One region of the Methyloligella solikamskensis genome, then DNA from elsewhere that is predicted to be linked to it. Evidence: predicted binding sites of a transcription regulator. Region 1 holds the regulator's gene; each other region holds the start of a gene.

Region 1 (3,397 bases):
CGGGTGCGCCGGTACCCCGCGGCGCCGATACGGTGGTGCCCCAGGAGAATGTGGACGCCGAGAAGGATACCGCCCGCGTGACGATCCGGGAGGCGGAGCCCGGCCGGCATATCCGTCCGCATGGTCAGGATTTCCATCGCGGCGAGACGGTACTCGAGGCCGGTGCCCTGATGGGCCCGCGGCAGATGATGCTCGCAGCCGCTGCCAACACCACGTCGCTCAAGGTGCGGAAGAAGCCGATTGTTTCGATCCTGGCGACGGGCGACGAGTTGGTGCCGCCGGGGTTCGATCCCGCGCCGGACCAGATCATCTCCTCGGTGCCCTACGGGCTTTGCGCTCTGGTGCTCTCAGCTGGCGGTGAGGCCGATATGCTGGGGATCGCGGAGGATACGCCCGACAGTCTGAGCAGCCTGATCGCGGCTGCCGCAGATTCCGATATCCTCGTGACCGTGGGCGGTGCGTCCGTGGGCGACCGGGATCTGGTGGGTCAGGTGCTTCAAGCCGAAGGCATGACACTGGATTTCTGGAAGATCGCTATGCGGCCCGGCAAGCCGCTGATCTTCGGTACGCGCGGCAAGCAGCGAGTTCTCGGCCTTCCCGGAAATCCCGTCTCCGCCATGGTCTGTGCCCATGTCTTTCTGCGGCCCATGCTGGCCCGGATGCTTGGGCTTCCAGACCGTGACGCGGTGCGCCAGACGGCGATCCTGGCCGGGCCTCTGAAGGAGAACGGGCCGCGCCAGCATTACATCCGCGCCACCTCGAAATGGAATGGGGCCGGCGAGCGGCTCGTCTCGCCGCAAACCTCCCAGGACAGCTCCCTGATGGCGGCCTTCGCCAAGGCGGATTGCCTGATCGTGCGGGCGCCCGAAGCGCCGGCGGCCGAGCGCGGCGAGACCGTCTCCATCCTGCCGCTTGATCTCTGAGCCCGTGCGGCGGCAGGCCTTCCGTTAAGGCCTCGGCAACCGAATCAGCCCAAAAGCTGAAGATTCTGAATGGCGTGTCGCGGGGGCACCTGGATTTTTCGCCGAGCCTCTTGCGGAACACAACTAGAACATGTAGTGTTGTTCATGCTTTGTCCATAGACCTCGTGGCTCGCGATCGTGAGGCAGAGGTTTGGGGCGACCGAATTTTTCTCAGGGGCGGATATGCTAACTTCGAAACAGAAAGACCTCCTCATGTTCATTCATGAGCGGCTGAAGGAGACGGGTGTGCCGCCCTCCTTCGACGAGATGAAGGAGGCGCTGGATCTCCGCTCCAAATCCGGCATTCACCGGCTCATCACCGCTTTGGAAGAGCGCGGCTTTCTGCGCCGCCTGCCCCATCGGGCGCGGGCGCTGGAGATCCTGAAGCTCCCCGAATCCATGCCCCAGCCGTTGGGTGCTGGGCGTCAGCGCGGCTTTTCGCCGGCGGTGATCGAAGGCAGCCTCGGCCGCAAGCCGGCGCTGGCCGATTCCGACGAGCCGCAGAACGTCTCCGTCCCCGTCATGGGGCGGATCGCGGCGGGTGTGCCGATTGAGGCGATCCAGAACCGCAGCCACTCCATCGACGTGCCGCCGGAGATCCTTACCAAGGGCGAACATTACGCTCTGGAGGTGAAGGGCGATTCCATGATCGAGGCCGGCATTCTGGAAGGTGATACGATCATCGTGCGCCGGTCCGACACGGCCGATAACGGCGATATCGTCGTGGCGCTGGTGGACGAGGAAGAAGCTACGTTGAAGCGTCTGCGCCGCCGGGGTGATTCCATCGCGTTGGAGGCCGCTAACCCGGCTTACGAGACCCGCATCTTCGGTCCGGACCGGGTGCGCGTGCAGGGCCGTCTCGTCGGCCTGATCCGCCGCTACTAGCCTCTCCCGACTATTTCCTGCTGATTTTGACGATCGCGGCGGTTTTTGCTGCCGCGCTCTCCGTTGCTCGTGTGGTCACGGCCCACGGCCGGTTTCCGCGCGCCTGCGCCACCGTTTCAATGCGGATGGTTTCTTCATCCAGATAGAGAGCGTGAGCGCCCCTCTCTTTCAGAGATCGTCGGTCCACTAGGATTGGCGGCCTGGTGCAGCTTCTCGGCACGTAGAACTTTGCAATCAGGATTTGCGCATGGCGGCAATCCTCTTCCGCCGCGCCTGGGCTCGTGAGAAAGGCAACGGGATGCTTGGCAAGAGCCGTCAGGCAGCCGAGGGAATCACAGGAGAACGCGTCATTCTTGGCGGCTTCCGACGCCTCACGGGCATCGCCATCCGCTTCCAGCCATTTGTGGACGCTGTAGTTCTTGTGGCTGTCCGGTAGAAGCGCGAGCCGGCCGTCCTCTCCCCGCACTGCCATGGCCTCCCCTTCCCGTTCGATCAAGAGATCGGGGCGTGGCGCGGCGCCGGCTGCGAAGAGGCCGAGTGCGATGGCTGCCCATCCCGCCTGGCGAAGGGTGCCGTGCCAGAGGCAGAGCCAGAGACCGCCGGCGACGATGAGGACGAGGCTCACGCCCGACATGCTGGGGACGATGGAGATGGCGCCGGGCCAGCTAGCGACCGTCGTACCGACCCAGACCATGGCGTCGAGCCCGTAGCCCATCAGAAGCAGCGGCAGGTGTTCTAGGTGGAATGGCATGGCGACGACGGAGAGCAGTGCCATGGGCATGACCACGAGGGCGACGATGGGCGCAGCCAGGAGGTTGGCCGCCAGCCCGTAATAGGCGACGCGGTGGAAGTGGTAGGCGGCGAAGGGCGCGGTGGCGAGGCCGGCGATGGTGGTGGTGACGGCCGTGGCCCAGATGGCTAGCCAGCCGTAACGCAATATCCGCCAGGTTCGACTGACATCCTGGGCTTGAGGCCGCTTGCGGCCCGCCATCGCCTCATACATGGCCACGAGCGCGATCACGGCAGCGAAGGACATCTCGAAGCTTGGATCGAAGACGGATTCTGGCGCCACGATCAGGATGGCCAGCGCGGCAAGCGCGACGTTGCGCATGGTGATGGCGGGCCGGTCGAGAATCACCGCGAGCAGCACGATGCTCATCATGATCCAGGCGCGGATTGTGGGGAGGGCCGCGCCGGAGATCGCCAGATAGAAGAGTGCGGCGGCGAGGGCCGCGACGGCCGCCCATTTCTTGATCGGGAAACGCAGGGCGATTGCGGGCAGGAAAGCGAGCAGCGCGCGGACGGCCCAGAACACCGTGCCGGCCATGAGCATCATGTGCAGGCCTGAGATGGACAGGATATGGGCGAGGCCGGAATCCCGCATGGCTTGCTGCACCTCGTCGGAAACGCCACCGCGGTCGCCGGTGATCAGCGCCTTTGCGAGACCCCCCTCCTCTCCCGGCAGGCTGGCATCGATCCGCGCGTTGATGGCGCTGCGGATCCGGTCGATCCCCACCCAGAGCCGGATGGAGGCCGGCGGGCGCGGCGCG
Region 2 (3,397 bases), 1.6 Mb from region 1:
AGCCCACGAAGGCCTGGCCTTCCGGCGTCCACACGCTTGAGGAAACCGGCTGGCCGCCATCGGGCTGAAACACGGAATGGGAGATGGCCCCCACATGCCAAAGCTGGCAGAAAATCCGCCCGCCCGCATTATGAACCGCGTCGTTGACGACCTTCCAACTCTCCACCTGCTCGTCGGTGAAGATGCCCGGCGTCCAGGCATAGCCCTGGCCCTCCTGGCTGATCTGGGTCGCTTCGGAAATGATCAGGCCCGCGCCCGCCCGCTGCGCGTAGTAGAGCGCATGAAGCGGCGTCTGCTCATGGCCGGGATAGGTGGAACGCGCCCGGGTCAGCGGCGCCATGACGATGCGATTGGGCAAGGTCAGGTCGCCCATCTTGAGTTCGCGAAACAGCGGGGAAACGGCCTCGTCCGTGGACATGAACAACTCCTCAAGTAGAAAATCTGGAAAGACCCGGGACGGCGAGGGTGTTCCGGGCATACGGCGGAATGGGCCGCTCCAAACGAGATAGGCGCGGAGCGGCGCGCTTCAAGGAAACGGACCGAACGGTACAGAGAATGTGGCTCAGGCGCTAGCCTTCCTTGGGCGGGATGGCTTTGCGGCCGGCGCCTCTTCCCGGCCGAACACGCTCCGGCCGCCATACTCGTGAGAGTGGGCCCGCTCGTCGTCGACGAAGGCGTCGAAGGACGGTCCGCCCACGCGCCGCTCCAGCTGCCGCGCCTGGGTATCGAGCCGCTTGATGGCGGCGAGCCGATCGTCATTGCCGAGCTTGGCCTTGTGCAGCGCGTCCCGCAGCACGGCCAGCGTCTTGTCGTAGACCCGCGTCGGCACGGGATAGGGGTGCCGGTCCTTACCGCCATGGGCCAGGGAAAAACGTGCCGGGTCGGAGAAGCGGCAGGGCGCGCCATGTACCACCTCGGCGACCTGGGCCAGTGAGAAGACCGTGCGCGCGCCGACCCCCGGTACCATCAGAAGATCGGAGAAATCCTTCGGTCCCGCATCGGCCGCCGCGGCCAACGCGCCATGCAGCCGCCGCAGCACTACGTCGCCGGCGCGCAAATCGTGATGCTCCGGCATGACAAGATGGGGCAGCATGCCTTGGGCCGGCTGGGGCGCGGCTTCCGCCGACCGGCGCAGCGCCGCCACCTCTCCAATGATCTTGTCCGGCCCGAAATCGCTCAGCAGCGACAGCTGGCCCGTCCGAGAGGCCTCCGCCCTGCGGTCGGTGAGATTGACGATCTCGCCCTGATTCTTCCCATCGATAGCCGAATGGGGCGCATCAACGAAGCTCTTCAGATCTTCCGACAGCCAGTGATAGCGCCTTGCCTGGCGCTTATCGCCGTTCATGCCCTGCTGCACCGCGACCCACTGCCCGTCATCGGTGACGATGAAGCCGTGCAGATAGAGGTCGAACCCGTCCTGGACGCCTGCGCTGTCCACTTTGGCCACTAGCTTGCTCGCCTGGCCGAGCGCACCGCCGTCCAGCCCGACCCGGTCGCCGATATCGAGCAACTCGCCCGGCGTGGCGCGGGAATGCTTGCCCCGCCCCCCGCAGACATGGATGCCGAGCTCGCCTGCGATGGGGTTCAATCCGCGCTTCAAGGCGCCGATCACGGATGTGGTGATGCCTGAGGAATGCCAATCCATGCCCATCACCGAACCGAATGACTGAAACCAGAAGGGATGGGCCATGCGGCGCAGGAATTCGTCGCGCCCGTATTCGTGCACGATTGCTTCCGCGATCACCGCCCCGAGCTTGGTCATCCGCTGCCCAAGCCAGGCGGGGACCCGCCCGTTATGGAGCGGCAGATCGGCGCTGCCGGCGCGTCTCGCCATGGTGAATCCGTGCCTCGAGATTGCGAACGAATGCGGAACGAAATATCATGATTCCGCCGCCCGCTTCCAGTGCTCCGGTGTTTTGGTGGCGGCAAGCAGGGCCCCTGGAGAGATGCTATAGCCGGTGCCGATGTCCGACTCCGCGCGCAAAGCCGCCATCCGCAAGATCCTCCATATCGATATGGATGCGTTCTTCGCCTCCGTGGAGCAGCGGGACAATCCGGAGCTGAGAGGTAAGCCCGTGGCCGTCGGTCATGGCGCGGCCCGGGGTGTGGTGGCGGCCGCCAGCTACGAAGCCCGGGTCTTCGGGGTGCGCTCGGCCATGCCGTCGACGACCGCGCTTCGCAAATGCCCCGACCTGATCTTCATCAAGCCGCGCTTCGATACCTATCGCGCCATCTCCAAGGAGATCCGCGAGATCTTCACCGAATACACGCCGCTCATCGAACCGGCCTCTCTGGACGAGGCCTATCTCGACGTCACCGAAAACCGCCGGGCGATCCCGACGGCAACGGAGACGGCCCGGGAAATTCGCCAGCGCATCTCCGACGAGACAGGCCTCACAGCCTCGGCCGGCATCTCCTACAACAAGTTCCTCGCCAAGCTCGCCTCGGGCCAGCGTAAGCCCAACGGTCAGTTCGTCATCCGGCCGGGCGCTGGGCAGGCCTTCATCGCCTCGCTGCCCGTCGGCAAGTTCCACGGCGTCGGGCCGGCCACGACACGGAAGATGAATGGGCTGGGGATTTTCACCGGCGCCGATCTGGTCGCCATGGCGCTGGACGATCTCACCCGCCATTTCGGCAAGGCCGGGCGCTGGTACTACACCATCGCCCGAGGGGAAGACGACCGCCGGGTCACCCCCGACAGGATCCGCAAATCCTCCGGCACGGAACGCACCTACGCGGAAGACCTCATGGATCTCGCTGCGGTGGACGAAGCCCTGTTGAAGCTGGCGGAGAAAGTCTGGGAATGGTGCGAGAAGAACACCGCTTTCGGCCGCACTGTGACCGTGAAGGTGAAATACGCCGATTTCGAACAGATCACGCGCAGCCATAGCCAGCCGCAAGTGGTCTCCAGCCGGGACGCGCTCTACGAGATCAGCCGCATGCTGGTGCGCCGCGCGCCCGTCGGCGAGAAGGGCATCCGCCTCCTCGGTGTGACCGTCTCAGGCTTCCCGCTTGCGACCGAGGCAGAGATGGAATCGCAGCGCCAATTCGATCTGCTGGCCGAGTCCTGAGAGCGGCAGCCTTGTCTCGGCTCTCGCGGCTTTCTAGATGAGGAACGCCGGCCGAAACCAATCGACAGAGGAACTCTTCATGGCCAATCCGCTGCACGTGCTCGTCATTCTCACCTCCGCCGCCACCATGGGGCCGGGCGGTGAACCTACGGGACTCTGGTTCGAGGAGCTGGCGACGCCTTACTATGCCTTCGTCGACGAGGGCGCCGACGTGACCCTGGCGTCCATTGAAGGCGGCGAAGCGCCCATCGATCCGCGTTCTCTGGAGCCCGATGGCGGCACGCCGGAAAGCGTGGAGCGCTTCAAGAAGGATGAGAAAGCGTCCG
Region 3 (3,397 bases), 1.1 Mb from region 1:
AGGCGGAAGGCGAAGCCGCGGGCGAGCCCGGTGAGGTGCTCCGCCTTGGCAAGGGCCAGGAGTGGGCCGATGCGGGCTTCCAGATGATGGTCGAGCCAGGTTTCGAGACGGTTCTCGATGCGCTCGCGGTCCGGTGGCGTCAGATGCTCGCCGGCGATGATCTGAATCCGGGGCTTCAGCGCCGTTTCGCCGCGCTCCAGCCGGGCGATCTCCGCCCCCTTCCAGACCACACGGCCATGGGGCGTGAGCGCGATCTCCGAATCGGGCGCGTCCGACAGGGCCTGGGCCCGGTCCGTCAGCTCCTGGGAGACCACCTTGCTCGCCGCATGGCGCGCAGCCTTGCCGTGAATGCCCTCGCCGCCGGCATCCGCCGTGAAGAGAAAGCCTTGCAACTGGCCGACATAGTGGTTCTCGACCAGGATCTTTCCGTCGCTACCGACCTCCGCCACGAATTCCTCCTTGTCGCGCAGGCGCCGCATCAAGACCGATGTCCGCCGATCGACAAAGCGCAGGGCCAGCCGCTCGTGCAGAGCATCGGAAAGCGTGTCCTCTATCTCGCGGCTGCGTCCTTGCCAATACTCTGGATCCTCGAGCCACTGACCCCGATGAGAGACGAAGGTCCATGTCCGAATTTGGGCAAGGCGCGCCGAAAGGGTGTCGATATCGCCATCGGTGCGTTCACATCTCTCGATTTGCTGCCGGAACCAGTCTGCCGGAATGCGCCCCGAATCGCTCATCACAAAGCCGTAAAGCGTGGCGATGAGCTCCGCATGGCTGGTGGCCGAGATCTTCCGGTAGTCGGGGATCTGACACATTTCCCAGAGCAGGCCAATGGCGGCCGGCGCCTTGGCCATCTCGCGGATCTTATCGTCTGACGAGACATTCTCCAGGGCGATGACGTCGTCGACCATACGTGCGCGCATCAGCCGCCGGTTGTCCGGCGTCACCTTCAGGCTTTCCTTCAGCCGGTCGATGGAGCCGTAGTCGAGCTTACGGTTGCGCCATTGCAGTGTCGTGACGGGATCGAAGTGATGGTCCTCAAGCTGGGTCACCAACTCCGGATCGAAGGGCGGGACCTTGCCCGTCACCCCGAAGGTGCCGTCGTTCATGTAGCGCCCGGCGCGGCCGGCGATCTGACCGAGCTCCGATGCGCTCAAGTTGCGGTGGACCCGGCCGTCGAATTTGCGGATGCCGGCGAAGGCCACGTGATCGACATTGAGGTTCAGCCCCATGCCGATGGCATCCGTGGCGACCAGGAAATCCACATCGCCGTTCTGATAAAGCGCGACCTGGGCGTTGCGGGTGCGGGGCGAGAGCGCGCCGAGCACGACCGCGGCTCCACCGCGCTGGCGGCGCACCAGCTCGGCGATGGCGTAGACCTCGTTGGCCGAGAAGGCGACGATGGCCGTGCGCCGGGGCAGGCGGGTGATCTTCTTGTCGGCTGCGTAGGTGAGCTTGGAGAGCCGGGGCCGCGAGACCAGATTGGCGCCGGGCAGGAGATCGTGGATCGCCTCGCGCATGGTGGCGGCGCCCAGAAGCAGCGTCTCGTTGAGCCCCCGGGCATTGAACAGCCTATCGGTGAAGACATGGCCGCGCTCGTCGTCGGCTGCGAGCTGGATCTCGTCGATGGCCACGAAATCCGCCTCGATATCCATCGGCATGGCCTCGACCGTGCAGATGTAATAGCGGGCGTTGGCCGGTTTGATCTTCTCCTCGCCGGTGATCAGCGCGACTTGGGAGGCGCCGATGCGGGCCACGACCTTGTCGTAGACTTCGCGGGCGAGCAGGCGCAGCGGCAGGCCGATGATGCCGACATCATGGGCCAGCATCCGCTCGATGGCGAGGTGGGTCTTGCCGGTGTTGGTGGGGCCGAGCACCGCCGTGACGCCCCGGCCGCGCAACTGTGCGCCGCGGCTGACGGGGCCGCCGGATCTCGGAGCTGACGGAGAACTCATCCTCGCCACCTTTCAGGCTTGCGACGGGGAAATCAAGGTGAATCCCGGAACGGGCCGGGAACGAATCTCGTCCGAATCGCTGACTCTCGATGATTCCTGCTTCGTTCTTGTGACTCGGGCGTCTACGCCACGTGAAGCGGGTCAGATCGATCGAAATCGCTCAGACTCTCGGATGGAAACAGCGCGAGAACAGAGTCGGACCGAATCAGGGGGGTGTTAATTTTCCGGCTCTGTTCCCTACGACATGTAGTGTTTCGAGGGGGCGCCGTTAAGGTTTGGCGAGCTGGCTCGGCTAGCTTTTCAGCGACTTTCGCAGCTTTGCTTCCCGTTCCAGGGTCTAGGGCGTGCCCATCTCGGCAAAATCGGCCGACTCGTAGAGCGGGCGGATCTCGATCTCGCTCGGCCCCGGCATGGGGTTCGGGCAGCGCTTCACCCATTCCACGGCCTCAGCCATATCCTTCACCTCCCAAAGCCAGTAGCCGGCGACCAGCTCGCGGGTCTCGGTGAAAGGACCGTCGATGACCTTGCGGCTCTTGCCGTCGAAGGCGACGCGCTTGCCGTCCTTGGACGGTTTCAGCCCATCGCCGTCCAGCAGAATGCCCGCGGCCACCAGCTCTTCGTTGAACTTGCCCATCTCCTCCATGAGCCGGGCGAACTCTGCGGTCGGGTTGAGGCCCTCTTCGGAGTCTTCCGTGGCTTTCACCAGGACCATCACTTTCATCGTGGTGTCTCCTCAAGGTTGGCGGCTCCAATTAGCCGTCCTGTCCTCATGACGAATGAAGCCCGGACAATTCGACATCAGGAAGAAAATTTTCTGTCGGGGAGAGCAAAAGGGCATGGAGAAACCATCCGGGAACGAACACCGCACGAATCAGGGGAGTGTTAATCTTCGCCCTCTGTTCCCCGCAGAACACGGGGCTTTACGGAGGGGCCGTTAACTTTTGGGTGGAAGCGATGCAGCGTCGGCTGGCAGATCAGTCGAGGCTGGCGCGCTTGGCGCCGGAGACCTGGAACGAGGTCGCGGTGGCGACGCCGTAGCCGATAGAGGTCGGGATCGAGACCTTATAGGGCACGTAGAGGCCGGTGCCGGCCATGGGGACCAGCCAGAGCTCGATCTCTTCGGTGGTGGAGAGCATGCGCACCCCGTCGTTGGACGGGCGATGGCCGCTTACGGGCACGTATTTTGCCTTGCAGACGACAGCGGGGCCGGAATAGGCGCCGCCCTTCGGGATATCCACCCGGCGCTTGGGGCTCAGCTTGATGTCGAAGCGCATCCGCCCATCGAAGACCGGCACGGTCTGGCGGCAGACGCTCAGATCGCCGCTAGTGTCCGTGGAGCGGGCGAACAGGAACGCCGCGCTCATGGGATCGAGAGAATTCCTGAGCTGCTTGGCCGTGATCGGCACGGTGTCGGCCTGGGGCTCCTTGCGGGGCACGAGGTC
Region 4 (3,397 bases), 430 kb from region 1:
GCGCTTATCGTCGCGGCGTCACAGTTCTGTCTTGAAGGCTGAAACGACTCGGGAAAACCTGCGCGCCAGCCTTCAACCGGCGTAGCCCGCCGGTTTGGGGGAGGGGTTTTCTCAGGCGATCCGGTCCGGCGTTTCCAAGTTTTGGTGTTCGCGTTCTTGACCTTTGGGGTCTCGGCCTTCGTGCCGTCGACCTTCGGCCTGGGCATTTGCCCTGACGGTGAGATGGGACAGGAGAGGTTTCATGCCTTACGTGAACTCTGGCAGCATCGTTTACGTCGAGCACGATGCGAAACGGTCCACCATGGACATCACCTTCCGTGATGTCGGGACCTTCAGCTTCCACGGCGTGAGCGAAGAAGTTTATCAGGCCTTCCTCGACGCGCCCTCCCAGGGGCGCTTCTACAACGACCATATCCGCCAGAATTTTCCGTCCACCTTTGCCGGCAATGTGGTGGAGCCGCTGCGGGGCATACCGGCCTTCGCCACCTAAAACCGGATTTGGTGAGCGGGCAGGGGGCCTTAGCAAGGAGCTTCCAAGAGGGCTTAAACGCGGCCCCCTCCGGGACCATATATCAGGCAGGCCGCGCATCCGTGGCCGCCCAAATTCTTGGGCTGTATGGTCTGGAGCTTTGAAGAGATGCCCTCAAGCGTCATCCGCACCTTCTTCTACGATTTCGACTCCCAACGTCTAACCGTGATCTTCCAGTCGGGGCGCCGCTACGTCTATGACGCGGTGCCCGAGATCGTTTATCGCGAGCTCGCCGCCGCACCCTCCACGGGGGCGTATTTCAACGAAAATATCCGGGACAACTATCAGTTCCGCCGGTTCGACCAGGCGGGCTAGGGCGGTCAGCGTCAGGTTGCCGGCTCTTCCTGCCCCGCAGCCTCTCGGCGCGCCGCGTCGTCGCCAGCCTCTTCAGAGCCAGCCTTGTCGTGGCGAATGTCGGAGATCGCGTGGCGGATCACCGTGTAGCTGCCATGCAGCGCCAGCCCCGCCATCACGCAGGCCACCGCGATATCCGGGAGCGATGAGCCTGTGCCGAACACGCCGGCCGCCGCAGCCAGCACCGCCAGATTGCTGTAGGCGTCGTTCCGCGAGCAGATCCACACCGACCGCATGTTGGAATCGCCCTCCCGGTAACGGTAGAGCAGGGCGGCGACACCCACATTGGCGGCGAGCGCCAGCACGGCGACCACACCCATGACCGGGGCATCAGGCACCACGCCGCTCACCCAATGCCAGACAGCCTGCCCGATCACCCAGATCCCGAAGGCCGCCATGGTGACGCCCTTCAGGAGCGCGGTCCGCGCCCGCCACTGAAGCGCCAGCCCGACCACCGCAAGGCTGATGGCGTAATTCGCCGCATCGCCCGCAAAGTCGATCCCGTCGGCCAGGAGCGAGACCGAGCCGGACAGCAGACCGGCGGTCAGCTCAACGACGAACATCGCCAGATTGACCGCGAGCGCGACCCACAGCACCGCGCGCCAGCGGGCCGTCTGGGCAGAATCCATTTCCGAGCAGCAGCAAGCCATGGGGGAAAGGTAAGGGCAGGGGGCGCGAGGACCAAGCGGGATAGGCAATCGGGCGGTAAGGTTAGTTTCGCAGAAGAACATCTTGCGAACATAGAACAAAGCGTGTACAGTCTCCGTCAATTCGAACGCAACCGCACTTATCCATTTACCCACGCCCGAATCGCGTGTGAAAAGGGGAGAAATCCGATGTCGAACGCTGCGCTGCGCCTCGTCGAGGGAGCTGAAATGGACAAACAAAAAGCGCTTGAGGCAGCGATTTCGCAGATCGAGCGGAATTGCGGCAAGGGCTCGGTCATGCGGCTGGGCGCCAACGAGAAGATCGTCGAGGTGGAGTCGATCCCGACCGGCTCTCTTGGCCTCGATATCGCGCTTGGAATCGGCGGTCTGCCCCGCGGCCGTGTCATAGAGATCTATGGGCCGGAATCCTCGGGCAAGACGACCTTGGCCCTGCATGTGATTGCCGAGGCTCAGAAGAAGGGCGGCATCTGCGGCTTCGTCGATGCCGAGCACGCCCTCGATACGGTCTACGCCAATAAGCTTGGGGTGAATCTGGAAGATCTTTTGATCTCCCAGCCCGACACAGGCGAGCAGGCGCTGGAGATCACCGATACTCTAGTGCGGTCCGGAGCGATCGACGTTTTGGTCGTCGATTCGGTCGCCGCGCTGACGCCCAAATCCGAGCTGGAAGGCGAAATGGGCGACATGCAGATGGGCAGCCAGGCCCGGCTCATGAGCCAGGCCCTGCGCAAGCTCACAGGCTCCATCTCCAAATCCCGCTGCATGGTGATCTTCATCAACCAGATCCGCATGAAGATCGGTGTGATGTTCGGCTCGCCCGAGACCACCACCGGCGGCAACGCCCTGAAGTTCTATTCTTCGGTCCGCCTCGATATCCGCCGCATCGGCGCCATCAAGGAGCGCGACGAGGTGGTCGGCAACCAGACCCGCGTCAAGGTGGTGAAGAACAAGGTCGCCCCGCCGTTCAAGCAGGTCGAGTTCGACATCATGTATGGCGAGGGCGTCTCCAAGACGGGCGAGCTCATCGATCTCGGCGTGAAGGCCGGCATCGTGGAGAAGTCCGGCTCGTGGTTCTCCGTCGATTCCGAACGGATCGGTCAGGGCCGTGAGAACGCCAAGACCTATCTGAAGGAAAATCCGAACGTTGCGGCGAAGATCGAAGCGGCGGTGCGCCAGAATGCCGGGCTCATCGCCGAGCGGATCTTCGACGACTCCATAGGCGCCGAAGAAGACGCCGAGGCCGCCGACGCGGAGGAGGGCGACGGCAAGGAGTCCGTGACCCCCATTGAGAGTAAGCGCAAAAGCCGGGCTTAAGAGCATTCGCGCGTAGAAGCGTGGTTCCGGCCGGAAAACACTCCGGCCCGTCCAACCGATCCCTGAGATTTAGGCAAACGCCGCTTCATATTGAGGCGGCGTTTGTCGTCTTCGCGGCTGGACAGCGTCTTTCTGCCATCATATGTCTCAGCCGGCGTTTCAGATTTGCGCTAACCTTTTGCGGATAAGGGTTTGCGGGGACGCCGCGCCCCCAAACATGCGCGCCAGCTTCGAGATTTTGATGCGATCTTTTATCGTCACCATTTTTGGAATTTGCCCGTGAGCGAAAGCACCGGCGTCAACGAGATCAGGACGGCCTTCCTGGAATATTTCGGCAAGCGCGATCACGAGATCGTGCCGTCGGCTCCACTCGTGCCCCATAACGATCCCACCTTGATGTTCGTCAATGCGGGCATGGTGCCGTTCAAGAACGTTTTCACCGGTGCGGAGAAGGCGCCGAGCCCCCGGGCGGTCTCATCCCAGAAATGCGTGCGCGCCGGTGGCAAGCACAACGATCTCGACAATGTGGGCT

What was found. Region 1 encodes LexA, which represses DNA repair genes until DNA is damaged. Its sites were predicted from a motif close to TGTTCNNNNTGTGTTCNG; they were not measured.
Region 2: a site for LexA is predicted at 1,857-1,874, ahead of dinB (DNA polymerase IV). Genes of this name have one in related genera too.
Region 3: a site for LexA is predicted at 2,176-2,193, ahead of ACFQ2F_RS03515 (helicase-related protein). Genes of this name have one in related genera too.
Region 4: a site for LexA is predicted at 1,607-1,624, ahead of recA (recombinase RecA). Genes of this name have one in related genera too.

Annotation. Positions count from the first base shown of each region.
Region 1 covers NZ_JBHTJO010000001.1:1,852,392-1,855,788, forward strand. Annotated here, with positions in the region: gene ACFQ2F_RS09025 (molybdopterin molybdotransferase MoeA) at 1-923, shown strand, start outside; gene lexA (transcriptional repressor LexA) at 1,146-1,847, shown strand; gene ACFQ2F_RS09035 (ComEC/Rec2 family competence protein) at 1,858-3,397, opposite strand, start outside.
Region 2 covers NZ_JBHTJO010000001.1:277,197-280,593, reverse strand. Annotated here, with positions in the region: gene ACFQ2F_RS01350 (alkene reductase) at 1-418, opposite strand, end outside; gene ACFQ2F_RS01345 (DUF763 domain-containing protein) at 563-1,834, opposite strand; gene dinB (DNA polymerase IV) at 1,965-3,071, shown strand; gene ACFQ2F_RS01335 (type 1 glutamine amidotransferase domain-containing protein) at 3,151-3,397, shown strand, end outside.
Region 3 covers NZ_JBHTJO010000001.1:710,124-713,520, forward strand. Annotated here, with positions in the region: gene ACFQ2F_RS03515 (helicase-related protein) at 1-1,955, opposite strand, end outside; gene ACFQ2F_RS03520 (YciI family protein) at 2,293-2,676, opposite strand; gene ACFQ2F_RS03525 (DUF3108 domain-containing protein) at 2,930-3,397, opposite strand, start outside.
Region 4 covers NZ_JBHTJO010000001.1:2,285,418-2,288,814, reverse strand. Annotated here, with positions in the region: gene ACFQ2F_RS11090 (KTSC domain-containing protein) at 242-490, shown strand; gene ACFQ2F_RS11085 (KTSC domain-containing protein) at 638-844, shown strand; gene ACFQ2F_RS11080 (cation transporter) at 856-1,512, opposite strand; gene recA (recombinase RecA) at 1,720-2,865, shown strand; gene alaS (alanine--tRNA ligase) at 3,145-3,397, shown strand, end outside.